One region of the Bradyrhizobium sp. URHC0002 genome, then DNA from elsewhere that is predicted to be linked to it. Evidence: predicted binding sites of a transcription regulator. Region 1 holds the regulator's gene; each other region holds the start of a gene.

Region 1 (7,418 bases):
GCCGCGGCGCTGGTGCCATGGCGGCTGCATCATGCGGTGGCCTCCCGTGACGATGTCCGCGCCGTCACTCCGGTCGAGTCTGCAGCCGTCAGCGCCGTCGTCGCCGGCATGCCGGATCCGGCCGTGCTGCTCGACCGCGCCGGGCGCGTCATCCATCTCAATGCGGCGGCAGCCCAGCTCGCGCCCGCTTTGCGCAAGAACGAACTCGCGCAGTTTGCGCTGCGCTCGCCCGAGATCATCACCGCGTTGCGCGAGGCGATCGCGACCACCGAACCGCGCCGGGCGACCTATCTGGATCAGGTGCCGGTCGACCGCTGGATGGAACTGATCATCACGCCGGTGCCGGTGCCGACGCTGTTCGGCGGCGCCGAGAAGTGCATGCTGATGACCTTCCATGACCAGACGCCGCTGCGGCGGGTCGAGGAAATGCGCGCCGACTTCGTCGCCAATGCCAGTCACGAACTGCGGACGCCGCTGGCGGCGTTGTCGGGCTTCATCGATACGTTGCAGGGGCCTGCCAAGGAGGATGCCAAGGCGCGCGAGCGCTTCCTCGGCATCATGCATACGCAGGCGACGCGGATGGCGCGCCTGATCGACGATTTGCTGTCATTGTCGCGGGTCGAATTGTCGGCCCATGTCCGGCCCGACACGCTGGCCGATATCGTGCCGATCATCCGCCAGGTCGCCGACGGGCTGGAGCCGCTGGCGGGGGAACGTCAGGTGGACATCGAGATCGACCTGCCTGATACCCCGGTCGTGATCGCCGGCGACCGCGAGGAACTGCTGCGGCTGTTCGAAAACCTGATCGAGAATGCGCTGAAATATGGCGCGTCCGGCGGCAAGGTTATCGTCTCCCTCATTTCGGCCGTATCGGGCGAAGGCGCCCCGGAATTCCGGGTCATGGTGCGAGATTTCGGCCCGGGAATAGCCCCGGAACATCTGCCGCGGCTTACCGAGCGGTTTTATCGGGTCGATGTCGGCGACAGCCGCGCCCAGGGTGGAACCGGGCTCGGTTTATCCCTTGTCAAACATATCCTTGCCCGCCATCGCGGCCGGCTTTTGATCGAAAGCGTGCCGAAAAACGGCGCGGTCTTTACCGCCTGTTTTCCCCAGGCGAAGACCCCGGCAGCGCATTAAATCCAAGCGATTTCAATCGCTTGAGACTGTCATCCAACTGTCATCCAACCTTCGTAAAAGCTCTATCGACCGGTCCTAGACGGACGGCAGGTGGGCGCGATCGGGCGCAACAGGCGCTTCGCTCACCAGATGGAGCCAACCATGAATTTCATCAGGACAATCGTCGCTGCCGGCCTGGTCGCCGCGTCGACGTCGGCCTTCGCTGCCGATATCACCGGCGCGGGCGCGACCTTCCCCTTCCCGATCTATTCGAAGTGGGCCGACGCCTACAAGAAGGAGACCGGCAACGGTCTGAACTACCAGTCGATCGGCTCCGGCGCCGGCATCAAGCAGATCCAGGCCAAGACCGTGACCTTCGGCGCCACCGACGCGCCGCTCAAGCATGAGACGCTCGAGAAGGACGGCCTGGTGCAGTGGCCGATGGTGATGGGCGCGATCGTGCCGGTCGTGAATCTCGAGGGCGTCAAGCCGGGCGAGCTCGTGCTGTCGGGCGAAGTGCTCGGCGACATCTATCTCGGCAAGATCAAGAAGTGGGACGATGCCGCGATCGCAAAGCTCAATCCGAAGCTGAAGCTGCCGGCCGACGCCATCACCGTGGTGCGCCGCTCCGACGGTTCGGGCACCACCTTCAACTTCACCGACTATCTCTCGAAGTCGAACGCCGAATGGAAAGCCAAGGCTGGCTCCGGCACCGCGGTCGAATGGCCGACCGGCGTCGGCGCCAAGGGCAATGAAGGCGTTGCCGGCAATGTCGGCCAGACCAAGAACGCCATCGGCTACGTCGAATATGCCTACGCCAAGCAGAACAAGCTGACCTATGCGGCGATGATCAACAAGGCCGGCAAGACCGTGCAGCCGACCGTCGCAGCGTTCCAGGCGGCCGCCTCCAACGCCGACTGGGCCAAGGCGCCCGGCTATTACGTGATCCTCACCGACCAGCCCGGCGAAGCCTCCTGGCCGATCACGGCGGCAACCTTCATCCTGATGCACAAGGATTCGACCGACAAGGCAGCCTCCCAGGAAGCCATCAAGTTCTTCAAATGGTCGTTCGAGAAGGGCGGCAAGATGGCCGAAGAGCTCGACTACATCCCGATGCCGGAATCGGTGGTCAAGCTGATCGAGAAGACCTGGACCGCCGAGATCAAGAGCTGACGGGGCCTTTCGCTTCGCAACGCGATCGCTCAACCCGGCTTGTCCGGGTTGAGCACCCCTCTCGGCACAGGAGAGGCAAGAACAATGCGCGAGCCGAAAAAGCCGTGCACCGAAGTCCGGGTCATTGGGCTATAAGTACAGGGGATTGGCGTGGCAGAGATGACGGTCGAAAGCGACGTAATGGAAGCCGCCGGACCTTATGATCGCGCAAGGGCTCTCAGCGCGTTCAAACTCGGCGACGTCACCTTCTACTGGATCACGCGCGCCTGCGCGATCTCGGTTCTCCTCATCCTCGGCGGCATCATCATTTCGCTCATTGTCGGCGCCTGGCCCGCCATCCGCGAATATGGCGGAGCTTTCCTCTGGACGCAGCGCTGGGCGCCCTCGGCCGATCCGCCTGTTCTCGGCGCGCTCGGCCCGATCTACGGCACGCTGATCACCTCCGGGATCGCGATGATGATCGCCATTCCCGTCGGTCTCGGCATCGCAGTGTTCCTCACCGAGATCTGCCCGCTCTGGCTGCGCCGTCCGATTGGCCTGGCGATCGAACTGCTCGCCGGCATTCCCTCCATCATCTACGGCATGTGGGGCTTCTTCGTGCTGGGCCCGTTCCTGGCCAACACCTTCCAGCCGTTCATGATCAGTATCTTCGACGGCGTCCCGGTGCTCGGCACGATCTTCGCCGGTCCTCCGTCCTATCTCAGCCTGTTCAACGCCGCGCTGATTCTCGCAATCATGGTGCTGCCCTTCATCACCTCGATCTCGGTCGACGTCTTCAAGACGGTGCCGCCGGTGCTGAAGGAAGCGGCTTACGGCGTCGGCTGCACCACCTGGGAAGTCGTCCGCAATGTGGTCATCCCCTACACCCGGGTCGGCGTGATCGGTGGCATCATGCTGGCGCTCGGCCGCGCGCTCGGCGAGACCATGGCGGTGACCTTCATCATCGGCAATTCGTTCAAGATCCAGTCCTCGATCTTCGCGCCGGGCACCACGATCTCGGCGGCGATCGCTTCCGAATTCGCCGAGAGCGACGGGCTGCATCAATCCGGCCTGATCCTGCTCGGCCTGCTTCTGTTCGTGCTGACCTTCTTCGTGCTTGCCGCCGCCCGGCTGATGCTGATGCGGCTGGAAAAGAAGGCGGGGAACTGACATGAACCCGATCTACGCTTCCCGCCGCCGCTTCGACATCATCATCCGCACGCTCTGCGTCGGCGCCGCTTTGTTCGGCGTGACCTGGCTCGCCCTGATCCTGTTCACGCTGTTCTACAACGGCCTTGCCGGCCTCAACCTCGCCGTCTTCACCCAGGATACGCCCCCACCGGGTTCGACCGATGGTGGCCTGCGCAACGCCATCGTCGGCTCGATCCTCATGACCGTGATCGGGGTCGGCATCGGCGCGCCGCTCGGCCTGTTCGCCGGCACGTATCTCGCCGAATACGGCAAGCACGACAAGCTCACCTCGGTGATCCGCTTCATCAACGATATTTTGTTGAGCGCGCCCTCGATCATCATCGGCCTGTTCATCTACGGCGCCATCGTGGTGCCGATGGGGGGCTTCTCGGCCTTTGCCGGCTGCCTGGCGCTGGCCGTGATCGTGATCCCCGTGGTGGTTCGCACCACCGAGGACATGCTGGGGCTGGTGCCCAATCCGCTGCGCGAGGCCGCATCCGCGCTCGGCCTGCCGCGTTCGCTGGTGATCCGGCGGATCGCCTATCGTGCCGCGCGCTCGGGTCTGATCACCGGCGTGCTGCTGGCGACGGCCCGCGTCGCCGGCGAGACCGCGCCGCTGTTGTTCACCGCGCTCTCCAACCAGTTCTTCAGCCTGAACCTGACCAAGACGATGGCGAACCTGCCCGTCACCATCAACAACTTCGTCCAGAGCCCCTATGTCTACTGGAAGCAGCTCGCCTGGAGCGGGGCGCTCCTGATCACACTCACCGTACTTGCCCTGAATATTGGCGCGCGCATTCTCGGCGCCGAGAGGACATCCAAATGACCGAACTCTCCGTATCCGTGAGTACCGCGAGCGGGCCCGTTCCGCAGGTGGCGCTGCCGGAGGCCCCGCCCAAGGTGACCGCCCGCGGCCTGAACTTTTACTATGGCGAGCACCACGCGCTGAAGAACATCAACCTGACGCTCGGCACCCACCGCGTCACCGCCTTCATCGGCCCGTCCGGCTGCGGCAAGTCCACGCTGCTGCGGATCTTCAACCGGATGTACGATCTCTATCCCGGCCAGAAGGCGACCGGCCAGTTGATGCTCGACCAGACCAACATCCTCGATCCCAAGCTCGATCTCAATCTGCTGCGGGCTCGCGTCGGCATGGTGTTCCAGAAGCCGACGCCGTTCCCGATGACGATCTACGAAAACATCGCCTTCGGCATCCGCCTCTATGAGAAGATTTCGAAGTCAGAGATGGACGGCCGGGTCGAGAAGGCGCTGCGTGGCGGCGCGCTGTGGAACGAGGTCAAGGACAAGCTCAATGCAAGCGGCCTGTCGCTGTCCGGCGGCCAGCAGCAGCGGCTCTGCATCGCGCGCACCGTCGCGGTGCGGCCCGAGGTGATCCTGTTCGACGAGCCCTGTTCGGCGCTGGACCCGATCTCGACCGCCAAGATCGAGGAACTGATCCAGGAGCTGGCGGAGGATTACACCATCGCCATCGTTACCCATAACATGCAGCAGGCGGCGCGCGTCTCGGACAAGACCGCCTTCATGTATCTCGGCGAGCTGATAGAGTTCGACGACACCAACAAGATTTTCACCTCGCCGAGCGATCGACGCACGCAGGACTACATCACCGGCCGGTTCGGTTGAGGAGATAAGAAATGGCTTCTGAACACACCGCCAAGGCATTTGACAGCGATCTTCAGGAACTGACCCGTCTCGTCGCCGAGATGGGCGGCATGGTCGAGCGCATGATCACCGAATCCGTCGACGCGCTGGTCCGCCGCGACGTCGCGCTCGGCAAGCGTGTCGTCGCGACCGATGTCGAGATCGACCGTCTGCAGCATCTGATCGAGGAGCGCGCGGTGCTGACGATTGCGCGTCGCCAGCCGATGGCGATCGATCTGCGAGAAATCGTCGGCGCCATGCGGGTCGCCACCGATCTGGAACGGATCGGCGACCTCGCCAAGAACATGGGCAAGCGCGTCGCGGCGCTGGAGAACGATTTCCAGCCGCTGAAGCTGATGCGCGGCCTGGAGCATATGACCGACCTGGTGCTGTCGCAGGTCAAGTCGGTGCTGGACGCCTATGCGGCGCACGATCTGCCGGCGGCGATGGCGGTGTGGAAGGGCGACGAGGAAGTCGACGCCATCTGCACCTCGCTGTTCCGCGAACTCTTGACCTACATGATGGAAGATCCGCGCAACATCTCGTTCTGCATCCATTTGATGTTCTGCGCCAAGAATATCGAGCGGATCGGCGACCACGCCACGAATATCGCCGAGACCGTGTTCTACATGATCGAGGGCCAGCAGATGCTCGACAAGCGCCCGAAGGGCGACATGACGAATTTTGCTGCGACCGTACCCAATAGTTGAGGAAAGAATGATGAGCGCGCGCATTATGGTGGTCGAGGACGAGGAAGCGCTGACCACGCTGTTGCGCTACAACCTCGACGCCGAAGGCTATGAGGTCGAAACCGTCGGCCGCGGCGACGACGCGGATACGCGGCTGAAGGAGCGCGTGCCCGATCTCGTCGTGCTCGACTGGATGCTGCCGGGCCTGTCCGGCATCGAGCTCTGCCGGCGCTTAAGGGCGCGGCCGGAGACCAAGCAATTGCCGATCATCATGCTCACGGCACGCGGCGAGGAGAGCGAGCGGGTGCGGGGCCTTGCGACCGGCGCCGATGATTACATCGTCAAACCGTTCTCGGTGCCGGAACTGCTGGCGCGGGTGAAGGGCCTGTTGCGGCGCGCAAGCCCCGAGCGGCTCGCCACCGTGCTGACCTATGGCGACATCGAACTCGATCGCGAGAAGCGCCGCGTCGCGCGTTCGGGCCGTCAGATCGATCTCGGTCCGACCGAGTATCGCTTGCTGGAGTTTTTCCTCGAGCATCCCGGCCGCGTCTTCAGCCGCGAGCAATTGCTCGACAGCGTCTGGGGTCGCGACATCTATATCGACGAGCGCACCGTCGACGTCCATATCGGCCGCTTGCGCAAACTGCTCAATCCCGGCCGCGAGCAGGACCCGATCCGCACCGTGCGTGGCGCGGGGTATGCGCTGGACGATCGGTTTGCGAAGGTGGAGCAGCAATAGCTGCTTCGTCGTCGCGCACGTCGTCCCCGCGAACGCGCAAGGGCATGCACATGCTGCCGTCGTCCCCGCCTAGTGCGCAATTGCGCACGGGGCGCGGGGACCCGTAAACACCGATGACATTTGTTGAAAAGAGCTGGAGCTCCAGCCAGATATAACCACGTGCTTTCGTGGTTATGGGTCCCTGCGTTCGCAGGGACGACAATTACTGCCGCGCGTTCTACCGCGTCGGCTTCGGCTGCTGCCGCCGCCGGTCGGCAGCGGGCTGATACGCCACGCGCGAGTGATGTGCGCAATAGGGCAGGCCCGAGAGCGCCTTGCCGCCGCAGAAGAAGAATTCCGGGCTCGAGGGATCGCCGACCGGCCAGTGACAGGTCGCCTCGTTCAGTTCGAGCAGCGACAGCCGCTGGCTCATCGGCACCACGTTGTCGAAGGCGATCGGATCAGCCTCCAACTCGACCTCGAAGGCGTGCGCGAGCGCGGTGTTGCCGCGCGAGACCGGCCTCGACACCCGCATCATCTGCTGGGCGGCGGGACGCGCCTTGCGCTGCCGCGGGGCGGCCGAGGAGGGGCTCTTGGCGCGGCCGGACAGGCCCAGCCGGTGCACTTTGCCGATCACGGCGTTTCGCGTCACATTTCCAAGTTCCGCGGCGATCTGGCTGGCCGATAATCCGGCTTCCCAGAGCTTCTTCAGCTGCTCGACGCGATCATCGGACCAGGTCAAAACCGTCATCGTATTCTTCCCTTCGCTTCGCGCCGGCCGATCAGGGGCCGCGCAGGCGACGTCATTCGTCTTAAAAATCCCTGCGGTCAGAATCCCTTAGCCCTCGCCGGGCGCGAAAACCGCGCCCGAACGTGTACGCTGCACAAAA
Region 2 (7,418 bases), 1.2 Mb from region 1:
GGCCGCTTCAGAGCCAATCTTCACCTGGAACCGGTTCATTGCGATAAACATTTCAAAAATCTCCTTGGCTGGGTTGCTGGGGTGCGCCTGGCATACCGTTTGAGTTGGTTGGAAACATGGATGCACCGAAGCCGCGCTGGAACATCAGCGCGGCCCGGTGCAACTTTATTGGTTGTCAGCTCGTCGAACTACGCTCCGCCAAAATGGATCTTCAAGCCGGCCTTGTAGACCCTGCCCGGTCCGGGGCTCGACCACAACACGTCGTTCTGCGTGGTGCCGTCGCCCGAAACGCCGGGGATCGCGTAGGGCCGGTAGTATTGGTTCAACAGATTGTCGATCGACGCCGAGAAGACAATGTCCTTGGTCGCATTCCAGGTCAGATACAGATTGACCAGCTCATACCCGGTGGAGGGCAGATAGCCGACGGGCACGTCGTTGTTGGCGCCGAACGAGGACCATTGCGCGGCCAGGATCAGCCTGCGGTCGAGCAGCCGCACGCCGCCGGTCGTGGTGATCTTGCGCGGCGTGATGGTCGCGAGCCCGATATTGGTCGCGACATTCTTGCCGCGGATCAGGTGGCCGGCGACGCCCACATACCACAGGCCTGCGTCATACACCGTCTCGGCCTCGACGCCTTCGATCCGGGCCTGCGTGATGTTCTGGTACTGAAAGAACTGGCTGAAGAGGCCCGGAACAGGGACGAGGATGGCCGTCCGCGGCGTCGATCCAACGAGATCGATGTAATCAGAGATATCGTTGCGGAACACGTTGAACTTGCCGCGGAAGCTGTCGCCGGATGTGAACACGTCATTGTACTTGAGGTTAAGCCCCGCTTCCTTGTTCTTGCCGACCTCCGGCCGCAAATTCGGGTTGGGCAGGAAACAGAACAGCCCCGCAGTGCCGCCCGGACAGGGAAAGAGCGGCGGACCACCGCCAGTGGCATGCTCGCCGGCGATCAGCGTTTCGGTGATCGCGGGCGCGCGGTAGCCTTCGGCATAGCTGACATAGGGCGTAAAACCCGCCACCGGCGTCACGCCGATGGTGATCTTCGGCGAGAAACGGTCGCCGCCGCCGCCGGTCGCCACCGTCGGCGAATGAAGGTCGTAGCGATCGTAGCGGATCGCGCTGACGGCCTCGAACCAGGTCGAGTAATTCTGCTTCAACTGCGCGAAGCCGCCGGACACGGTGCGCAAGCCGCCGGGCGTGGTAATGTTGGAATTGCCGCGGCTGTCGGAGGTTCTCACGTCATCCTGAAACGCATCGACGCCCAGCGTAACCGCGTTGCGCCAGTCGCCGACATTGAACCGCGTCGTATTGTAGACGTCGATTCCGAGCGTATCGAGCACGTAGCCGCGGCGATCGCCGACGCAGCCCGAAATGTTGTTACCGGGATTGGAGAGCGAGCAAACGCCGCCACCGGTGGTGATGCGATTGTTGTAGGTCTTGACCTGGTCGTTCTCGGTCCGGTTGCCGTAGAGGGACATATTCCAGTCCCACAGATTGTCATCGGGCTTGTTGTACTTCCACGTCACCGTTCCCGTGTAGTTCTTGGCATCCGACGCATAGACCGATGTACCAGCAATCGCCGCCAGTGGCGCCAACGTGGTGGTCGGCCCGCGGTTGAGCTGGCCGATGCTGTATTGGTAATCCTGGAAAATGCCACCGAACTTGATCTCGTGTCCTTCGGCGGGGCGAACGGTGACCTTCATCAGGCCGGCCGCGATCTGGTTGCCGGTATTGCCGATCTCGGTGCCGTTGCCGTCCTTGTAATTGCCCTGCGTGCGGTAGACCGCGCCACCAAAGACATCGACATTGGGGTCAGCACGCAGGCCACCAAAGATCGAGCCGAGGCCACGAGCGCTGTTGGTGCCGCCGGCGCCGGTCATGTCGACGCCCCAGCGTTCGCCCGGGCGCACCACGTCGTTGATGTCCTTGGTGCGGAACGAGACCACGCCGCCGATCGCGCCGGAGCCGTAGATGTTCGCGGTCGGGCCGCGCACCACGTCGACGCTGCCGACCAGTTCGGGGTCGAGGAAGAACGAGCCGTTGGCGTTGTGGCCGGTGCGCTGGTAGTTCTGCCGCGCACCGTCGACGACGACGGCGACGCGGCCGAAATCCTGCAGGCCGCGGATGTTGATGACGGTCGAAGGATCGTCGCCGCGCTCCTGGACCGACACGCCAGGTATTTGGTAGAGGATGCCGGACAGCCGGTTCGGCTGCAGGCCCTGGATCTGTTCGAGCGTCACCACGCTGACGGGCGCCAGTGCGTCGATCGCGCGCTCCTCGGTCTTCGAGGCCGCCACCGTGATCGTATCGAGCGACTGCACCGCCGTGGCGCCAGCCTGCGCGCGCGCATTCATCGCCGCCGCCGTAGCCTGCGCATCCTGCTGCGGTTTGGCTTGCTGGCGTTTGGCCTGCTTCTGTTTCTTCTGCTCGGGAGAGCGCGTGACGACCTCCCCTTCGAGCGCCTGCGTGAACGCTGCGCCTGACGACATCAACGCGAACGAAAATGCCGACGCGCCCAAAACCAAGGCGCGCGAATGCCTGACCCCGAAAGCCATACTGCCCCAACCTGTTATTTATGTCTTGGGTTTGGCTGGCGGGCGCCGCTGGTGATGAGCGGCTGCTTGCTGGCTAACAATTTTCGCGACCGGGCACCCCCGCTCGTATCGCGTTCATCTTGGTTACGCCGCGTTGCGGGACCGGTCAATAACGGCACGGCGCACTTTATATCGATTGTAAAGTGCAGCAGTTGGATTGCGCGTCGATCAAATTATACAAGCAGCTGGTCGGGAACATCGGGGGCACAACAGCAATTATGACGGCACCTTCAGGAGATAATGTCGGAGGCGCCGGAAAACACGCCGAAAATCCGCCGTCTGCGACACGCCTTCTCACCATGAACGGCAGCCGAATCGACAGCCGCGAGCTGTTCGCGACCGAGCGCGAAATCATCATCGCGCATGGCGGGGACAATTATCGCCTGCGGCTGACGTCGCAGAACAAGCTGATCCTGACCAAGTGAACCGGCAATGACAATTTGTCGCACGCTCGCACTATCGGCCGTCACCTGCGGCTTTCTGCTCGGCGGCGCGGCCATCGCTGCAGGCATTACCGTGCATGACGCACGCAATCGCGATATCACGATCTCAGATCCGGCACGGATCGTGTCGATCGGCGGCGCGATCACCGAAATTCTCTACGCGCTGGGTTTCGAAGACCGCCTCGCCGGCGTCGACACCACAAGCCTCTATCCGGCCGCGGCCCGCGACAAACCGAATGTCGGCTATATGCGCCAGCTCTCGGCCGAAGGCGTGCTCGGGCTCAATCCCTCGCTGGTGCTCGCCGTGCAGGGCTCGGGGCCAAAGGAAACCATGGACGTGCTGGAGGCGGCCAAGGTGCCGCTGGTGCTGGTGCCCGAAACCTTTTCCGAACAAGGGCTGCTCGACAAGATCAAGCTGGTCGGCCACGCCATGGGCGCGGACAAGCGGGCCGAGTGCCTGACGGCAGTCGTGACGGACGACCTGGCGCAACTGCGCGAACTGCGCGGCAGGGTGACGAAGCCGGTGCGCGTGATGTTCGTGATGTCGCTGTTGAACGGCCGCGCGATGGCCGCCGGGAAGAACACCGCGGCGAACGAGATCATCGCGCTTGCCGGCGCCGTCAACGCGATCGACGGCTATGACGGCTACAAGATCATCAACGACGAGGCGATCGTTGCTGCAAAGCCCGATGTGGTGCTCTCGATCCAGCGCGGCAAGGATTCGGTGGACGCGGAGACGGTGTATCTTCATCCGGCCTTCGCGCTGACCTCCGTCGCGGCGAGCAAGACCTTCATCTCGATGGAAGGCCTTTATCTGCTCGGCTTCGGGCCGCGCACGGCGGCCGCAGCGCGCGACCTCTCGATCAAGCTCTATCCGGCGCTGGCGCCGCAGGCTGAGACATTCAAGCCGGCGGCAGTCACCGCAAACTGCCGCCTGTGACGGCCCTCTCCGACAGCGCGGCACGTGCGAAGCAGCGCGGCGGGTATGCATTGCGTCCACCCGCTTCGCTGACCCTCATCTGTCTGTTCGCCGCACTTGCCGGTGCAGCGATGGTGGCACTCACGATGGGCGCCGCCGGAATTCCACTGGCGCGGCTGCCGGCCGCGCTCGGCCTGTGGGGCGACGCGGCAGCGGGTCCAACGCTTGCGCGCGACCAACTCGTGCTGTGGTCGATCCGGATTCCTCGAATCGCGGCAGCCGCGATGGTCGGCGCCCTGCTCGCCGCATCGGGCGCCATCATGCAGGGGCTGTTTCGCAATCCCCTCGCCGACCCCGCTTTGGTCGGCGTTTCCTCCGGCGGCGCGTTGGCCGCGGCCGCCGCGATCGTGTTCACCGACAGCCAGATCGGGCAAAGCTTGCGCTTCATGCAGCATCATTTGCTGCCAATCGCGGCGTTTGCGGGTTCGCTGGTCACGACGGTTATCCTCTATTCGATCGCGAGCCGCTCGGGGCGGACGTCGATCGCGATCTTCCTGCTGGCCGGCATTGCGATTGCCGCCATCGCCAATGCCGGTGTCGGACTTCTGGTATTCATCGCCGACGATCGCCAGTTGCGCGATATCACATTCTGGATGCTGGGTTCACTGAGCGGCGCGACCTGGCCCAAGCTCGCCACGCTGGCGCCGGTGCTGGGGCTCGCTTTGATTGCCTGCGTCTCGATCGCGCGCGGCCTCGATGTCCTCGTGCTCGGCGAGGCCGAGGCCTTTCACAGCGGCGTCGATGTCGAGCGACTGAAGCGGATTTCGATCGTGCTGGTATCGGCGATGACGGGCGTTGCGGTCTCGGTCTGCGGCGTGGTCGGCTTTGTCGGCATCGTGGTGCCGCATCTGTTGCGGCTGGTGATCGGGCCGGCGCACCGGCTGCTGCTGCCGGCCTCGATGCTGTTGGGCGCGGTGCTGCTGGTGGGCGCCGATACGCTGGCCCGCACCATCGTGGCGCCCGCGGAAATGCCGATCGGCATCCTGACCGCGGCGATCGGCGCGCCGTTCTTTCTGGGCATGCTGTTGCGCCAGCGCGGGTTGGTCTCGCTATGACCGCCGTTCTCGAAGCGCAATCGATCTCGATGACGATCGGCGGCGCCACGCTGGTCGACGGCATCGACCTGCGCATCAAGGCCGGCGAGATGGTCGCGATCGTCGGCCCCAACGGCGCCGGCAAATCGACGCTGCTGCGGATGTTGTCCGGCGATCTTCGCCCGACGCGCGGGCAGATCAGGTTGAAGCAGCGCGAAATCCGCGCCTATCCGCCGCGCCAACTCGCCCACCACCGCGCGATGCTGTCGCAGCATGTCAACGTCACCTTCCCGTTCACGGTCGAGGAAATCGTCCATATGGGCGCGGGCGATACTGGCCGCGCCGCCGCGCAAAGGCTGGTCGATGCCGCGCTGGGCGAGGTAGGGCTCACGCATTTCAGTCACCGGCAATTGCCGACGCTCTCGGGCGGCGAACAGCAGCGCGCGCATTTTGCCCGCGTGCTGGTGCAGCTCGCCTGCGGCGAACAACAGCACGGCCCTGGCCTGCTGCTGCTGGACGAGCCGACCTCCAGCCTCGACATGCGCCATCAGATCGACCTGGTGGAGACGGCAAGAGGGCGCGCGCAGAATGGCACGGCCGTGATCGCCGTGCTGCACGACCTCAACCTCGCGATGCGCTTCGCCGACCGGATCGTGCTGCTGCATCGCGGCAAGCTCGCCGTCGACGGCGGCTGCGCCGAGGCGATCACGGCCGAAACCATCCGCCGGATTTTCGAGGTGGACGTCACGATCGACTATACCGATCAGGGCGTGCCGTTCCTGCTGCCGCAGACGATGCGGCCCGCAGGCCCGCCAACGGCATAACGCCGCGGGGCTTATCCCACGGCGTTACAGGTTCTTCACAGAACTGTCAGCTAACTGTAACAGCCGCTCCGCAAGACACAGCGCATCGTCATCATGAGGAGATCCGCCATGCGCGTGTCATTGCTCTGCTCCGTCGTATCAGTCTTTCTGGCCAGTGCTGCATTTGCGCAAGGCGAAGGCGAATTTCCGGCCACGCTGAAGGGCCACGCCGTGCTGCCGGCGCAGACCTTCATCGATGCGCCCGCGGACGCGCCTGATGATCTCAAGACCGCGGGCAAATACACCACCGGCAAGCGCGTCGACGCCGTCGGCAGCGTGATGGGCAAATCCTACGAGCGGCCGACTGGCGTGTCGCTGCCGTTCAAGGGCCAGCCGCTGCAGGGCCATTCCGGCATCAAGGTGATGCCGGACGGTTCGTTCTGGGTGCTCACCGACAACGGCATGGGCTCGCGCTACAACTCGGCGGATTCGATGCTCTATCTCAATCGCCACAAGATCGACTGGGCGACCGGCAAGATCGAGCGGCAGGAAACCATCTTCCTGCACGATCCCGACAGGAAGGTGCCGTTCCGCATCTTGCATGAGGATACTGCAAAACGTTATCTCACCGGCGCCGATTTCGACACCGAAGGTTTTCAGATCATCGGCGACGCCTTCTGGATCGGCGATGAGTTCGGTCCCTATGTGCTGAAGGCCGACAGGTTCGGCAAGATCCTGGCCGTGTTCGAGACCACCGCCGACGGCAAGCCGGTGCGCTCGCCCGACCATTGGTCGGTGCAGTCGCCGGGCGCACCCGGTGCGACCTACACCACGGTCAATCTGCGCCGCTCCAAGGGCTATGAAGGTTTTGCGTCGTCGAAGGATGGCAAGTTCCTCTACGGCCTGCTCGAAGGCCCGCTGTGGGACGCCGAGAAGAAGGACTTTGAAAAGGTCGACGGCAAGGAAGCCTCGCGGATTCTCGAATTCGACGTCATGAACGAAAAATTCACCGGCCGCTACTGGCAATATGTGTTCGAGCAGAACGGCAACGCCATCGGCGACTTCAACATGATCGATGCCTCCAGCGGCCTGATCATCGAGCGCGACAATGGCGAAGGCACCGCGGACAAGGCTTGTCCGGCCGGCCAGCGCGCCGAGAACTGCTTTCCGGATCTGGCGAAATTCAAGCGCGTCTACAAGGTCGAGCTCAGCGATGCCAACGTCGGCAAGCCGGTGCGCAAGATCGCCTATATCGACTTGATGAAGATCAAGGATCCCGACAACAAGGCTCGCAAGCCGCTCAACGACGGCGTGCTAACGTTCCCGTTCTTCACCATCGAGAACGTCGACCGCGTCGACGACACCCATATCATCGTCGGTAACGACAACAATTTGCCGTTCTCCTCGAGCCGCGAGCCCAACAAGGCGGACGACAATGAGTTCGTGCTGCTGGAAGTCGGCGAGTTTTTGAAGGCGAAGTGATGCCGTCGCTTCTCCCTCTTTCCGCCCTACGCGGGAGAGGGAGAGGAGAGAAAGCTCTACGGCAGCACGGTCACTCG
Region 3 (7,418 bases), 5.1 Mb from region 1:
CATGAGCGTCCGCTCGTCTTCGATGCGCATGATGACAGGATCGTGACGGATGCATGACGATCCGCCGCTGCTGTGGACGAGGGGTGTGGACGAACGCCGCACCGCAGCAGTCGTGTCACACAACTGTTAGATCGAGCCGTTAGCGATGCTCCACGACTGGAATTCTGGAGCAGTGCATGCTGGTGGTGGAAGGTTTGACGTGCCGGTTCGGTACCAAAGCCGCGGTGGACAACGCGTCATTCTCGATCGCGCCCGGCAGCTTCGTCGGCGTGATCGGCCGCTCCGGCGCCGGCAAGTCCACTCTGCTTCGCATGATCAACCGCCTCGCTGAACCTTCCGAAGGACGCATCCTGTTCGAAGGCGTCGACGTGACCGCACTGCGCGGCAAGGATCTGCGGCAATGGCGTGCGCGTTCCGCGATGATCTTCCAGCAGTTCAATCTGGTGGGGCGGCTCGATGTCCTGACCAATGTGTTGATGGGTCGGCTTGCAGAAATTCCGTCCTGGCGTTCGCTGACGCAGCTTTGGCCCGAAGAGGACAGGGCGCTGGCAATGTCGGCGCTGGACCAGTTCGATATGGCAGCGATCGCCGCCCAGCGCGCCGACCAGCTTTCCGGCGGCCAGCAGCAGCGCGTCGCGATCGCGCGCGCGCTGGTGCAGGAGCCCGATATTATTCTCGCCGACGAGCCGATCGCCTCGCTCGACCCGCGCAACACGCGGATCGTGATGGACGCGCTGCTGCGCATCAACAAGCATTTCGGCATCACCGTGATCTGCAACCTGCATTCGCTCGATCTGGCGCGAAGCTATTGCGACCGGCTGATCGGCATGGCGGCGGGACGGGTGGTATTCGATGGCGCGCCCGAGACGCTGACCGACCGCATCGCGCGCGAACTCTACGATCTCGAAGCCGACGATGTCATGGGTGCCGCGCCCGCGCAGGCACCCGGTGGGGCGATGCCTGAACTCGGCACAGCGGCCGCGGCCTGAGTGTCATTTCTGTACAGGGTAGCCGGTTGCAAACCTGCAATCGGCGAAGAGGCGTAACCACAACAAGAGGGCTCACCATGATCACCCGTCGTATCGTTCTGGCCGGCGCAGCCGCGCTTGTCTTCACCGCTTCCGCCTCGGCGCAGGACTGGAAGAGCAAATATCCGGAACTGACTTTTGCCGTTGTGCCGGCCGAAAACGCTTCTGGTGTCACCGAGCGTTGGACCCCGTTCGTCGCCTATCTCTCCAAGGAACTCGGCATCAAGGTCACGTTGCGCATTGCCAACGACTACGCCGCCGTCATCGAAGGCCAGCGCGCCGGCAATATCCATATCGCCAGCTACGGTTCGGCATCGTTTGCCCGCGCCCGGCTGACCGGTGTCAAGACCGACGCCTTCGCCAACGACATCAATGCCGACGGTTCGACCGGCTACTATTCCGTGTTCTTCGTCAAGGCATCGAGCGCTTACAAGAATGTCGATCAGCTGAAGGGCAAGAACCTCGGTCTCGTCGACCCGAACTCGACGTCGGGCAACAACGTGCCGCGCTTCGAGCTGGACAAACTCGGCATTTCCGACGCCGATAGCTATTTCGGCAAGGTCGTCTTCACCGGTAGCCACGAGAACGCCATGCTGGCGCTGTCGCAGGGCACCGTCGAGGTCGCGGCCAATCAGTGGACCAACGACGACGATTCCACGCTCGCCCAGATGCTGCACAAGGGCATGCTGAAGAACGCCGACGGCTCGGCAATGAAGAAGGACGATTTCCGGATCATCCACAAGTCGGCTCCGATCATCAACGGACCCTACGCCTATAATTCGGATCTGCCTGACGACCTGAAGGCGGCGATCGCCAAGGCGTTCACCGAAGCGCCGGCCAAGGACAAGGCTGCGTTCGACCGCCTGTCCGACGGTCAGAAGAAAGGCTTCAACCCAGCGACCACCAAGGACTGGGACGGCACTATCGAGCTGATCAAGTTCGTCGATGCGTTGCGTAAAAAGAAGGCGTCCTGATCGATCGGTAGAAACAAATGAGGCCGGGTCCGCGTGGCCCGGCCTTTTTTTGAACCCGGGCAGAACGCCTCCATGACATCAGCCGTATCGATCCTTCCAAGCGCGCAACTGGCCGTTCTCAACGCGGCCTATCGCGCGGCGGTGGCGCGCAAGCGGTTGCGGCTCGCGCTGGCGGCGGCGGCTTTTCTTGCCGCGCTTGTCGTCGCGGCGCTCGGCGCGGAAGTGAATCTGCGCACCCTGTTCAGCTATTTCGGAAACTTCATCAGTTATTTCGACCGCATCCTGACGCTGGAAGACGGCACCAGGGTGTGGAGCAACCCGGCCGAGTGGTTCTGGGGCTGGCGCAAATGGCTGTGGATGCTGGCTGAGACCATTCTGATCAGCTATGTCGGCACCATGATCGGGGCGGTGCTGGCCTTTGCCCTGAACTTCTTCGCCGCCCAGAACACCTCGCCGGCGCCATGGCTTCGTTTCGTCATTCGCCGCCTGCTGGAGTTCGCCCGCACCGTTCCCGGCATCGTGTTCGCACTGATCTTCGTCATCGCCTTCGGGCTCGGCCCGATGGCCGGCGTGCTGGCGATCGCCATCCATTCCACCGGGGCGCTGGGAAAACTGTTTTCCGAGATCGTCGAAAATGCCGACATGAAGCCGGTCGAAGGCGTACGTTCGACTGGCGCAAGCTGGCTGTCCTGCATGCGGTTTGCCGTGTTGCCGCAGGTGGCGGCCGGCTACGCCAGCTACGCGCTGCTGCGCTTCGAGATCAACGTTCGCGAAGCCTCGGTGATGGGCTTTGTGGGCGCCGGGGGCATCGGGCAGGAGCTCGTGGTCGCAATCCGGAAATTCTACTACTCCGACGTCAGCGCCATCCTGGTGACGATCATCGTCACCGTCTTCATCATCGATATCGCCACCGGCTGGCTGCGCGGTCGTCTGTTCGGCAAGGATGCGCGGGCATGAGCCAGTTGCCGAAGCCGGACCGGGAACAATTACGGGCGAAATATCCCGATGTGTTTGACAGGCCGGCCGCGACGCGCCTCGCCACGCCCGCGATGATCGTCGCCGCCTTCGCCGTTTTCATCTTCGGGCTGGTCGACCTCGGCTTCTCACCGGCGAAACTGTTCGCAGGGCTGAGCCAGCTCGGCTGGATCACGCTGATGATGATCCGGCCCGATCCGGGCTCATCATTACCGGCCTATCTCTCGGCGCTGGGTGAAACCCTGTCGATTGCGCTGCTCGGCACCACCATCGCCGCTGTTTTCGCGCTGCCGTTCAGTTTGCTGGCGGCGCGGAACATCATTCCCTCGGGGTGGCTACGCTTTCCGGTGCGCCGTTTTTTCGATTCCATCCGCGGTGTCGATACGCTGATCTGGGCGCTGGTGTGGATCAACGTCGTTGGCCTCGGCCCGTTCGCTGGTGTTCTGGCGATCGCGCTGTCCGACTTCGGCGCGTTCGGCAAATTGTTTTCCGAGGCGATCGAGGCCGCCGACAGGAAGCAGGTCGAAGGCATCAGGGCTTCCGGCGGCAACGTGCTGCATGAAATACGCTTCGGTCTGATGCCGCAGGTGCTGCCTGTCATCGCGGGGCAGGTGCTCTATTTCATCGAATCGAATACCCGCTCGGCCACCATCATCGGCATCGTCGGCGCCGGCGGCATCGGGCTGCAACTGGCCGAGCAGATCCGCGTGCTGGAATGGCAAAAGGTCTCGTTCCTGATCCTGATGATTCTGGTCGCGGTCGCCGCGATCGACTGGATCTCGGGCAAACTGCGCTTTGCCATCATCGGGCAGCGGGCGGTCGCGTAAACTAACTGTTCTCGATCAAAAACTCGACGCGCTCGGCGGCAAAGCGCGCGCGCTTGGTCACGAGCGGCTTATCGTCGGTACCGACGTCAGTGCTGTCAACCACCAGCACGGGACGCCCGAGCGCGAGATCGAGTCTTGCGGCGTCGGTGGCGTCCACGATCCCGGCGGTAACGCGGGTTGAGGCACGGCGGTAGTCGCGAACGCCGTAATGCGCCAGCAGCTTGGTCATTGAGCGCGCGTTGGCGAAGACTGCCCCTGCGCCCGGGAAGTGATCGGCGGAGAGCCAACTGGTGCTGACGCAGATCGGCGTGCGGTCGGCGAGCCGCACCGATTCGATCCGGATCAGGGGTGCGCCGGTCTTTAATCCGAGCTCACGGGCGAGTTCGCGCGTCGCGGGCTCTTCGGAGGCATCGATCAACTGGCCGCGCGGCTCGCGGCCGCCGGCACCGACGATTTCAGAAAATCGTGTCCGCGCGCGCAACGGATAGGCGATGCGCTGCGCCTCGACGTAGGTTCCGCTGCCGCGTTCGGCGCGCACCAGGCCGCGTTCGGCGAGCGTGGCGAGCGCCCGGCGAACCGTGTGGCGGTTGACCCGATAGGTCTCGGCGATCTCCATCTCGCCCGGCAGCTTTTCGCCGGCAACAAAGCGGCCGTCGGCGATGCCGCGCTCGATGCCGTCGGCAACCTGCCGCCACAACGCGACGCCGGAGGCGGTGTCCTGAATGCTCATGTGGCGATATCGATCATTGGAGAAAAATCACCTCATTGTCACGAAATCGTCATGGCGGTTCGGTATCGAGTTGTCTAATATCATAGACAACTTGATTCAGGCAAGGTCGATGTGATGGCAGGCGAGGAAAGTCACGGGCAAACCCGGCGCAAGGCTGCGATGGCGGTGCTGGTCCACTCCACGGCCACAGACATTGCCGGTCATCTCGAGGCGATTGCGTTGCCGGCGCATGAAGACCTGCGCGAGCCCGAAAATGGCCTGGTCATGGTGCGCGGCCGCGTTGGCGGCGACGGCGCGCCCTTCAACCTCGGAGAGGCCACGGTTTCGCGCGCCGCGGTGCGGCTTTCGACCGGAGAAGTCGGCTTCGGCTACACGCTCGGTCGCGACCGTCAAAAGGCGAAGCTGATCGCACTGTGCGACGCCATGGTGCAGTCGGATAAATTCGCGGCCGCGGTTGAAGCCGAGGTCGTGGCGCCGTTGCGTGCGGCAATGATCGAAAAACGAAACCGCAAGTCCGCGGAAGCCGCGGCGACGCGGGTCGATTTCTACACGCTGGTACGGGGCGAGGGCTGACATGACGAGCGTTGCCGAATTGCCCGCAGGATTTGCCGACAAGGTGTTGTCGGCGCAATCGGTCTTCCGGTCCGTGATGGATGCGATGGCGCGCCCCGGCAGCGTTCAACGTATCGCGTCCGCGGCCGGCACGCCGGTCGCGATGATGCGCGGCACAGCCGCCATAGCGCTGACCTTGTTCGACCACGACACGCCGGTCTGGCTTGACGGCCGGATGTCGGCGACAGCCGATGTCGCCAAGTGGCTCAAGTTCCACACCAGCGCGCCGGTCGTTGCGGATTCGTCGGTTGCCAGTTTTGCGCTGGTGGGCGATCCCGAAAACCTGCCGGCGCTCGATCGCTTCGCGTTCGGCAGCAATGAATATCCGGACCGTTCGACGACGCTGATCCTGCAGGTCGACAGCCTGACGGATGGTCCCGTTGTCGAGCTGCGGGGCCCTGGCATCGACGGCTCGGCGGCGCTGCGCGCTTCAATCCAGCCGCGTGACCTGTTCGAGCGGCTGGCCATCAACGCCGCGCTTTTCCCGCGCGGCATCGATGTCGTGCTGGTTCATGACGATTCCATCGTCGCCATACCGCGCACGACGCGGCTCGTGAGGGGAGGCTGACCATGTACGTTGCCGTCAAGGGAGGCGAGCGCGCCATCGAGAACGCCCATCGTCTGCTGGCGCATGAGCGGCGCGGCGACCGAGACGTTCCCGAATTGTCGCTGGCCCAGATCTCCGAGCAGCTTTCGCTCGGCGTCGATCGCGTCATGACCGAAGGCTCGCTATACGACCGCGAACTCGCGGCGCTGGCCATCAAGCAGGCGCGGGGCGACCTGATCGAGGCGATCTTCCTGGTGCGCGCGTTCCGCGCCACGCTGCCGCGCTTTGGCGCGACCGAGCCGGTCGACACCGGCGCAATGCAGGTGCGCCGCCGGATTTCGTCGACCTTCAAGGATATTCCGGGAGGGCAGATCCTTGGTCCCACCTTTGATTACACGCATCGCCTGCTCGACCCCCAGCTCGCCGAGGGGTTCACGCCCGAGGCTCCCGCGACGGGCGAGGTGTCCACGGGCGCGACGCCACGCGTGACCGATATTCTGGGCCGCGATGGCCTGATCGAGCCGTCGCCGGTTGCGGATGCCGACGCGTCCGTCGGTGATCTGACGCGAGAGCCGCTCAATTTCCCGGCGGATCGCGATCTGCGCCTGCAAAACCTGGCCCGCGCCGACGAGGGTTTTCTGCTGGCGCTCGGCTACTCCTCGCAGCGCGGCTATGGCCGCAACCATCCCTTCGCCGGTGAGATTCGTTTCGGCGAGGTGGAGGTCGAGTTCATGGCCGAGGATGCCGGCTTTGCCGTTCCGCTCGGTTCAATCGCGCTGACGGAATGCCAGATGGTCAACCAGTTCAAGGGCTCGGCCACCGAAGCACCGTGTTTTACGCGCGGCTATGGTCTCGCCTTCGGGCAAAGCGAGCGCAAGACCATGTCGATGGCGCTGGTCGACCGCAGCCTGCGCGCCCGCGAGCTCGGCGAGGAAGTGATCGCGCCGGGCCAGGACGAGGAATTCGTGATGTCGCATTCTGACAATGTGCAGGCGACCGGCTTCGTCGAGCATCTCAAGCTGCCGCATTACGTCGACTTCCAATCCGAGCTCGGCCTGCTGCGCAAATTGCGCAAGGAGTTTGCCGAGGCGAACGAGGCTCCGCCAATGCAGGAGGCCGCGGAATGAACGCGCCGGCTTACAATTTCGCTTATCTCGACGAGCAGACGAAACGGATGGTCCGTCGCGCGATCCTCAAGGCGATCGCGATCCCCGGCTATCAGGTGCCGTTCGCCAGCCGCGAGATGCCAATGCCCTATGGCTGGGGCACCGGCGGCGTGCAGGTGACGGCGGCGATCCTGGGTCCTGATGACGTGCTCAAGGTGATCGACCAGGGTTCGGACGACACCACCAACGCGATCTCGATCCGCAAATTCTTCGGCAAGACGGCCGGCGTGGCGACCACTACGTCTACGGCGGACGCTACCGTGATCCAGACCCGGCACCGGATTCCCGAAGCACCGCTGCATGCCGGGCAGGTGCTGGTCTATCAGGTGCCGATCCCGGAGCCGCTGCGTTTCCTGGAGCCACGCGAGACCGAGACGCGGCGCATGCATGCGCTCGGCGAATATGGTCTGATGCACGTCAAGCTGTACGAGGATATCGCGCGCTTTGGCCATATCGCGACCTCGTATGCGTATCCGGTGAAGGTGAACGCGCGTTATGTGATGGACCCGTCGCCGACGCCGAAATTCGACAATCCGAAGATGGACAATTGTCCGGCGCT
Region 4 (7,418 bases), 4.6 Mb from region 1:
AGGGCGGCATGAATCTCGGCTTCATGTTCCTGCCGGTCTATCGTGGCTGGGTGGTCATCTTCTCGCTCGTGGTGTGCATCGCGACCTGGTACCTGATCGAAAAGACGCGGCTTGGCGCCAACCTGCGCGCCGCCACCGAAAATCCGACGCTGGTGCGCGCATTCGGCATCAATGTGCCGCGCATGATCACGCTGACCTACGGGCTCGGCGTCGGTCTGGCGGCATTGGCCGGCGTGTTGTCGGCCCCGATCAACCAGGTGCGGCCACTGATGGGCGCCGACCTGATCATCGTCGTGTTCGCGGTGGTGGTGATCGGCGGCATGGGATCGATCATGGGATCGATCATCACCGGATTTGCACTTGGCGTGATCGAAGGACTGACCAAGTATTTTTATCCCGAGGCTTCCAACACCGTGGTGTTTGTCCTGATGGTGCTGGTGTTGCTGGTGAAGCCAGCGGGACTGACCGGACGGGCGGCCTGACATGAGCGCATTGACTGACGACACACTGCCGGCAACGCCGCGCGCGATGCGCGACGAGATGATCGTGTTTGCGGCGATGGCGGTGCTGCTGGGGCTGGTGCCGCTGACCGGCATCTACCCGTTCTTCGTGATGCAGGCCCTGTGCTTTGCGCTGCTCGCCTGCGCCTTCAATCTTCTGATCGGCTATGGCGGCCTGCTGTCATTCGGCCACGCGATGTTCTTAGGCACAGCGGGCTATTGCACGGCGCATGCGCTCAAGGTGTGGGGCGTGTCGCCGGAAATCGGAATTGTGGTGGGCGTCGCCGGCGCTGCCGCGCTTTCGGTCGTCACCGGCTTCATCTCGATCCGCCGGCAGGGCATCTACTTCTCGATGATCACGCTGGCGCTGTCGCAGCTCCTGTACTTCATCTACCTGCAGGCCCCGTTCACCCATGGTGAAGACGGCATCCAGGGCATTCCGCAGGGCTACCTGTTCGGGATATTCAATCTCGCCAAGCCCACGGTGCTCTACTACGTCGTGCTGGCCGGTTTCCTTGGCGGCTTCCTCTTGATCTACCGCACCATCAACTCGCCGTTCGGCGAGGTGCTGAAGGCGATCCGCGAGAACGAGCCGCGTGCGATCTCGCTGGGCTACAAGACCGACCAGTACAAGCTTCTTGCCTTTATTCTGTCCGGGACGCTTGCGGGCTTTGCCGGTTCGCTGAAGGTGTTCGTGGCGCAGAATGCCTCGCTCACCGACGTGCACTGGACGATGTCGGGAGAAATCGTGCTGATGACGCTGGTCGGCGGCCTCGGCACCGTCTTTGGCCCGGTCGTTGGCGCCTTCGTCATCATCGCCATGCAGCAATATCTGGCCGGGTTCGGGCAGTGGGTGACGGTGATCCAGGGCGTCATCTTCGTCGCCTGCGTGCTGACCTTCCGCCGCGGCGTGATCGGCGAGATCGCGCATTATTTCCGGAGATCGCTGTAAAACTGCCGGTTTTGGCACATTTTTCGGTGCCACAAAGCGGTGGATGACCCGGTTCCCGGGGCCTGCCGTCGCGCGCTTTGCCCGCGAATGGTCTATGACAACCCTGTGACGGGCTGTCAGACGGCCTCCAGAACAATGGATTTTGACCAATGCTGATGCGCTGGTTTCGTGCCTTTTTGCCGAAAGAGGAGCGATTTTTTGATCTTTTTGATCGGCATGCCCAGACGGTCGTGCAGGGGGCGCTGGCGCTGCAGGACATGCTGCGGGGCGGCGACGAAACGCCGGTGTTCTGCCAGCGCGTCAACCAGTTCGAGAATGACGCCGACGGCATTACCCGCGAGGTGCTGACGGCGGTCCGGCGCACTTTCATCACCCCGTTCGACCGCGGCGACATCAAGAACCTGATCACGGCGATGGACGATGCGATCGATCAGATGCAGCAGACCGCGAAGGCGGTGGTGCTGTTCGAGGTCCGCACGTTCGAGCCGCCGATGCGCGAGATCGGGACGTTGCTGGTCGAGTGCGCCAATCTGGTCGGCCGCGCGCTGCCGCTGATGCAATCGATCGGAAACAACGTTGCGATGCTGTCCGCCATTACCGAGGAGATCGGAAAGCTGGAGGGCCGCATCGACGATCTCCACGACATCGGGTTGAAGGAGCTGTTTCTCAAGCATCGCAGCGGCAACACGATGGATTTCGTGGTGGGGGCCGAGATCTACAAGCATCTTGAGAAAGTGTCCGACCGCTTCGACGACGTCGCCAATGAGATCAACTCGATCGTGATCGAACAGGTATAGGGCGGGGCCATCACGTGGATGCCACCCTCGGTCTTCCGGTTCTGGTCTTCTTGATCGCGGTCGCGCTGCTGTTCGACTTCCTCAACGGGCTGCACGACGCCGCCAATTCGATCGCAACGATCGTGTCGACCCGTGTGCTGCGCCCGCAATATGCGGTGATCTGGGCCGCTTTCTTCAATTTCATCGCCTTCCTGGTGTTCGGGCTTCACGTCGCCAATACCATCGGCACCGGCATCATCGAGCCGAGCGTGGTCGATGCCACCGTGATCTTCGCGGCGCTGGTGGGCGCCATCGTCTGGAACCTGATCACCTGGGCGCTCGGGATTCCCTCGTCCAGCTCGCACGCGCTGATCGGCGGGCTGGTCGGCGCGGGCATGGCGAAGGCCGGGATTTCGGCGGCGGTCTGGACCGGCCTGTCCAAGACGCTGCTGGCGATCGTGCTGTCGCCGCTGGTAGGCTTCCTGCTGGCGCTGGTCCTGGTCGCGATCGTGTCCTGGGCCTCGGTGCGCTCGACGCCGTTCGCGGTCGATCGTGCGTTTCGGATCCTGCAATTCGTGTCGGCATCGCTCTATTCGCTCGGCCATGGCGGCAACGACGCGCAGAAGACCATGGGCATCATCGCGGTGCTGCTGTACTCGCAGGGCCACATCGGCAGCGACTTCAATATCCCGTTCTGGGTGGTGCTGGCGTGTCAGGCCGCGATGGGCCTCGGCACGCTGATGGGGGGCTGGCGGATCGTTCGCACCATGGGATTGCGGATCACCAAGCTGACGCCGATGCAGGGATTTTGCGCCGAAACCGGCGGGGCGGCGACGCTCTTTATGGCGACCTATCTCGGGGTTCCCGTCTCCACCACCCACACCATTACCGGCGCGATCGTAGGCGTCGGCGCGGCCCGCCGGGTCTCGGCGGTCCGCTGGAACGTGGCGAGTTCGATCGTCTACGCCTGGGTCATCACCATTCCGGCTTCCGCGATCGTGGCGGCGCTGACCTATTGGGCGGCGGTACTGCTGCGCTGATCAGGTGACAAGTTTGAGGCCGACAATGCCGGCCACGATCAGCCCGATGCTGGCGAGACGCGCGGCGGTGGCGGGTTCACCGAACAATGCGATGCCAAGGATCGCGGTTCCGACCGCGCCGATACCGGTCCATACCGCGTAGGCCGTCCCGATCGGCAGCGTTTTCAGCGCCAGTCCGAGCAAAACGATGCTTCCGGCCATGGCCGCGAGCGTCAGTACCGAAGGTACAAGCCGTGTAAAGCCCTCGGTGTACTTCAGACCGATGGCCCAGCCGATCTCCAGTAGACCTGCGGCAAACAATACAGCCCAAGCCATGACAGACCCTCCACTTACACAGGCAGGGTCGTCCCCGCGGATGATGGACTGATGGGAAGGTCGTCCTTCCGCGCTGGATATGGGGCTTGCCCCCGGGCTGCACAATCGCCAAATCGCCCTTGATCGCGCCCGTTTTCCCTGCCAAACGCTCGAGCCTCATGTCCGACATTGCTGTTACAGCCGAATCGCCGTCCCGGTCGCCGCTTGCAGATGAAGTGGCGCGGCGGCGAACGTTTGCCATCATTTCGCACCCGGACGCCGGCAAGACCACGCTAACCGAGAAGCTGCTGCTGTTCGGCGGCGCCATCAATCTGGCAGGGCAGGTCAAGGCCAAGGGCGAGCGGCGCAATACCCGTTCCGACTGGATGAAGATCGAGCGCGAGCGCGGCATCTCGGTCGTGACCTCGGTGATGACGTTCGAGTTCGAAGGCCTGGTGTTCAACCTGCTGGACACGCCGGGCCACGAGGACTTTTCCGAGGACACCTATCGCACGCTCACGGCAGTCGATTCTGCCGTCATGGTGATCGACGCCGCCAAGGGCATCGAGGCGCGTACCCGGAAGCTCTTCGAGGTGTGCCGGCTGCGCGACATTCCGATCATCACCTTCATCAACAAGATGGACCGCGAGAGCCGCGACACGTTCGATCTGCTGGACGAGATCGAAAAGACGCTGGCGCTGGATACCACGCCGATGACCTGGCCGGTTGGCCGGGGGCGCGATTTCCTCGGTACCTATGACGTCGTCAATGGCGGCGTGCGGCTGCTTGAAGGCGGCGGGGCCAAGACCGGCGCGACCGAGCAGATCGACATCGCCGATCTCGCCGGCCGCAACGCCAGTCTCGATGTCGCCGAGATCAAGGACGAGCTCGCGCTGGTCTCTGAAGCCTGCAAGCCGTTCGAGCTGGAGGCGTTTCGCGAGGGTCATCTGACGCCGGTCTATTTCGGCAGCGCGCTGCGCAATTTCGGCGTCGGCGACCTGCTGGAAGGTCTTGGCAAGTTTGCGCCGGCGCCGCGCGCGCAGGATTCGAACCTGCGCAAGGTCGAAGCGGCCGAGCCGCGCATGAGCGCGTTCGTGTTCAAGATCCAGGCCAACATGGATCCGAACCACCGCGACCGCATCGCATTTGCGCGGCTTTGTTCCGGCAAGCTCAGCCGCGGCATGAAGGCTAAACTGGTGCGGACCGGGAAGAATATGAGCCTGTCCAGCCCGCAATTCTTCTTCGCCCAGGACCGCTCGGTGGCTGATGAGGCGTTCGCCGGCGACGTTGTCGGCATTCCCAACCACGGTACTTTAAGGATCGGCGATACGCTGACCGAGGGCGAAGACATCACCTTCGTCGGCGTTCCCAGTTTCGCGCCGGAAATCGTCCGCCGCGTGCGTCTGACGGACGCGATGAAGGCGAAGAAGCTGAAGGAAGCCCTGCAGCAGATGTCGGAAGAGGGCGTGGTGCAGGTGTTCCGGCCGCGCGACGGCGCGCCGGCGCTGGTCGGCGTCGTCGGTCCGTTGCAGCTCGACGTGCTGAAAGCACGCCTCGATGCCGAATATTCGCTGCCGGTGGAATTCGAGGTTTCTGAATTCCAGTTGGCGCGCTGGGTTTCGTCCGACGATCGCAAGAAGCTGGAAGCCTTCATCGCCGCCAACGGCTCCGGCATCGCCGATGACGTCGACGGCGATCCGGTGTTCATGGCCAAGAACGAGTTCTATCTCGGCTATACCCGCGAACGGGCCGAGGGGATCAATTTTTCCAACGTCAAGGACGTGAAGAAGAAGGCCTAAGGCGGCCCGCGCTTCTGCGCCAACCTCCGCTGTCGTCCTCCGCGAAGGCGGGGGACCCAGTACGCCGCGGCCTCTCCTTAGACCACAGCCGTTTCTGACGGATCACGGAACGATCCGCCATGAACGCGGGGAAGTGAACGTGGCCTGCCTTGATACCGGCTAAAGCGGACGTCAAGTTGGTTAGACCGTAACCCGAGGGACCGGCGTATGTCCCGTCGCTTGATTGTCTTCCTGATCGTGATGATAGCGGGGTTGGGCTCCGCCACTGCCCAGCACCGGCGTCAGATCGATGCTACGCCGTTTGCGCATGCGCCCTGTAGCGTGTTCGACCTCGAGCCGTGCACGCCGACGTTCTGCAGCGTGTTCAACCACGGCCCGTGCATCCCCGAAATTTTCTATCCGTACGGCCAGAACCTGCAGCTCACGATCCAAAGCGTGCCGCCGCAGGACCAGGCGGAAAAATACCGCAAGCCCGACCACGACCTAGATACCATCGGCGACCTGTTTGCGGCACTGCGGTCCTGCTGGGCCCCGCCGCCGGCCGACACCTCGCGCGAGGGCATGCAGATGTCGGTCCGCTTCAGTTTCAAGAAAACGGGCGAGATCATCGCCACGCCGCAGGTGACGTATGCCACAGCAGGCGTCCCGGCCGACACCCGCACCACCTATCTGAACGCGATCAACACATCGCTCACGGCCTGCATGCCGCTCAAATTCACGGCCGGATTGGGCGGCGCGCTCGCCGGGCGGCCGATCGCGATCCGCTATGTCGACAACCGCGATCTGGGAAAGCAGGCGGAGAAGCCGTGACGGCGGCCGCGTGGCGCATTGCGCTCCAAGCCCCTAAAATGATACGCGAATAATCAGCAAACCAGCCGCGCAGCGGGAGGGACATATGGGACTGCTGGTGATGATCCTGGGCCTGATCCTGTTCTTCGGCGTCCACACGCTCACCATCCAGCGCAAGCTGCGCGCGCAGGTCATCGCCGCGACGGGCGAGGGCGGTTACAAGATCGGCTATGCGCTAGCCTCGTTCGCCGGCCTTGCCCTGATCATCTGGGGTTTTGCGAAATATCGCGCGACGGGCTGGATCGACGTCTGGAACCCGCCGACGGCGCTCAAGCACATCACGGTGGCCCTGATGCTGCCCGCGGTCATCATGGTGGTTGCTTCCTACATCCGGGGCCGGATCTATACGACGCTAAAGCATCCGATGCTGACGGGCATCAAGCTGTGGGCTGCGGCGCATCTGCTGGCCAATGGCGATCTCGGCTCGATCATCCTGTTCGGCTCGTTTCTCGCCTGGGCGGTGTACGACCGCATTTCCCTGAAACACCGTTCCGACGCCGGCGCGCCGCCGATCCCTGTCGGTGGGCCCGGCAACGACCTGATCGCGATCGCGGTCGGTCTCGTCGCCTATCTGGCGCTGGCGTTCGCGTTCCACCCGGTCGTGATCGGCGTCCCCGTGGTTGGAGCCTAGCATGTCGGTTCAGTCGGCCATCAAGCGCAAGACTGCGCCGGATATTCGCGCGCGCAAGAACGGCGAGCCGATCGTCATGCTGACGTCCTATCACGCGCATACCGCAGCCCTGGTGGATCGCCACTGCGACGTCATTCTGGTCGGCGATTCCCTCGGCAATGTCATGCACGGTTTCGAGACCACCGTGCCGGTGACGCTCGACATGATGATCCTGCAGGGACACGCCGTGATGCGCGGCTCGCAGCACGCCCTGGTCGTGGTGGATATGCCGTTCGGCTCCTATGAGGCCTCGAAGGAGCAGGCATTTCATTCCGCGGTGCGGATATTGAAGGAAACCCATTGCGGCGCGGTGAAGCTCGAAGGCGGCGCGCGGATGGCTGAAACCGTCGCGTTCCTGTCCGAGCGCGGCGTGCCGGTCATGGGCCACATCGGATTGACGCCGCAATCGATCAACACGCTCGGTTCGTTTCGCGCGCAGGGCCGCGACGAGGGCAGTTGGGACCCGATCCTGCGGGATGCCCAGGCGATTTCGGACGCCGGAGCCTTCTCGGTCGTGGTCGAGGCGGTCGCCGAGCCG

The links. The regulator PhoB, encoded in region 1, activates phosphate uptake and scavenging genes when phosphate is short. The targets are predictions, from matches to a motif close to TGTCATNNANCTGTCAT.
Region 2: the regulator PhoB is predicted to act here: its motif matches at 5,925-5,941, upstream of ACVWVY_RS15015 (esterase-like activity of phytase family protein).
Region 3: the regulator PhoB is predicted to act here: its motif matches at 4,571-4,587, upstream of phnF (phosphonate metabolism transcriptional regulator PhnF).
Region 4: the regulator PhoB is predicted to act here: its motif matches at 1,547-1,563, upstream of ACVWVY_RS31595 (DUF47 domain-containing protein).

The regions. Positions count from the first base shown of each region.
Region 1 covers NZ_JBSSCF010000001.1:1,896,460-1,903,877, forward strand. The annotation lists gene ACVWVY_RS08960 (ATP-binding protein) at 1-1,137, shown strand, start outside; gene pstS (phosphate ABC transporter substrate-binding protein PstS) at 1,279-2,289, shown strand; gene pstC (phosphate ABC transporter permease subunit PstC) at 2,440-3,438, shown strand; gene pstA (phosphate ABC transporter permease PstA) at 3,440-4,285, shown strand; gene pstB (phosphate ABC transporter ATP-binding protein PstB) at 4,282-5,103, shown strand; gene phoU (phosphate signaling complex protein PhoU) at 5,115-5,831, shown strand; gene phoB (phosphate regulon transcriptional regulator PhoB) at 5,842-6,549, shown strand; gene ACVWVY_RS08995 (GcrA family cell cycle regulator) at 6,767-7,279, opposite strand.
Region 2 covers NZ_JBSSCF010000001.1:3,109,075-3,116,492, reverse strand. The annotation lists gene ACVWVY_RS15045 (antibiotic biosynthesis monooxygenase family protein) at 1-51, opposite strand, end outside; gene ACVWVY_RS15040 (TonB-dependent hemoglobin/transferrin/lactoferrin family receptor) at 189-2,561, opposite strand; gene ACVWVY_RS15035 (hemin uptake protein HemP) at 2,819-3,025, shown strand; gene ACVWVY_RS15030 (heme/hemin ABC transporter substrate-binding protein) at 3,033-3,983, shown strand; gene ACVWVY_RS15025 (FecCD family ABC transporter permease) at 4,094-5,077, shown strand; gene ACVWVY_RS15020 (heme ABC transporter ATP-binding protein) at 5,074-5,880, shown strand; gene ACVWVY_RS15015 (esterase-like activity of phytase family protein) at 5,989-7,341, shown strand; gene ACVWVY_RS15010 (hypothetical protein) at 7,398-7,418, opposite strand, start outside.
Region 3 covers NZ_JBSSCF010000001.1:7,030,389-7,037,806, reverse strand. The annotation lists gene phnC (phosphonate ABC transporter ATP-binding protein) at 177-989, shown strand; gene phnD (phosphonate ABC transporter substrate-binding protein) at 1,067-2,002, shown strand; gene phnE (phosphonate ABC transporter, permease protein PhnE) at 2,075-2,959, shown strand; gene phnE (phosphonate ABC transporter, permease protein PhnE) at 2,956-3,804, shown strand; gene phnF (phosphonate metabolism transcriptional regulator PhnF) at 3,806-4,534, opposite strand; gene phnG (phosphonate C-P lyase system protein PhnG) at 4,649-5,107, shown strand; gene phnH (phosphonate C-P lyase system protein PhnH) at 5,109-5,714, shown strand; gene ACVWVY_RS34285 (carbon-phosphorus lyase complex subunit PhnI) at 5,717-6,820, shown strand; gene ACVWVY_RS34280 (alpha-D-ribose 1-methylphosphonate 5-phosphate C-P-lyase PhnJ) at 6,817-7,418, shown strand, end outside.
Region 4 covers NZ_JBSSCF010000001.1:6,450,361-6,457,778, reverse strand. The annotation lists partial or broken gene ACVWVY_RS31605 (branched-chain amino acid ABC transporter permease) at 1-482, shown strand, start outside; gene ACVWVY_RS31600 (branched-chain amino acid ABC transporter permease) at 484-1,452, shown strand; gene ACVWVY_RS31595 (DUF47 domain-containing protein) at 1,605-2,249, shown strand; gene ACVWVY_RS31590 (anion permease) at 2,264-3,268, shown strand; gene sugE (quaternary ammonium compound efflux SMR transporter SugE) at 3,269-3,583, opposite strand; gene ACVWVY_RS31580 (peptide chain release factor 3) at 3,742-5,361, shown strand; gene ACVWVY_RS31575 (hypothetical protein) at 5,569-6,171, shown strand; gene ACVWVY_RS31570 (NnrU family protein) at 6,257-6,841, shown strand; gene panB (3-methyl-2-oxobutanoate hydroxymethyltransferase) at 6,843-7,418, shown strand, end outside.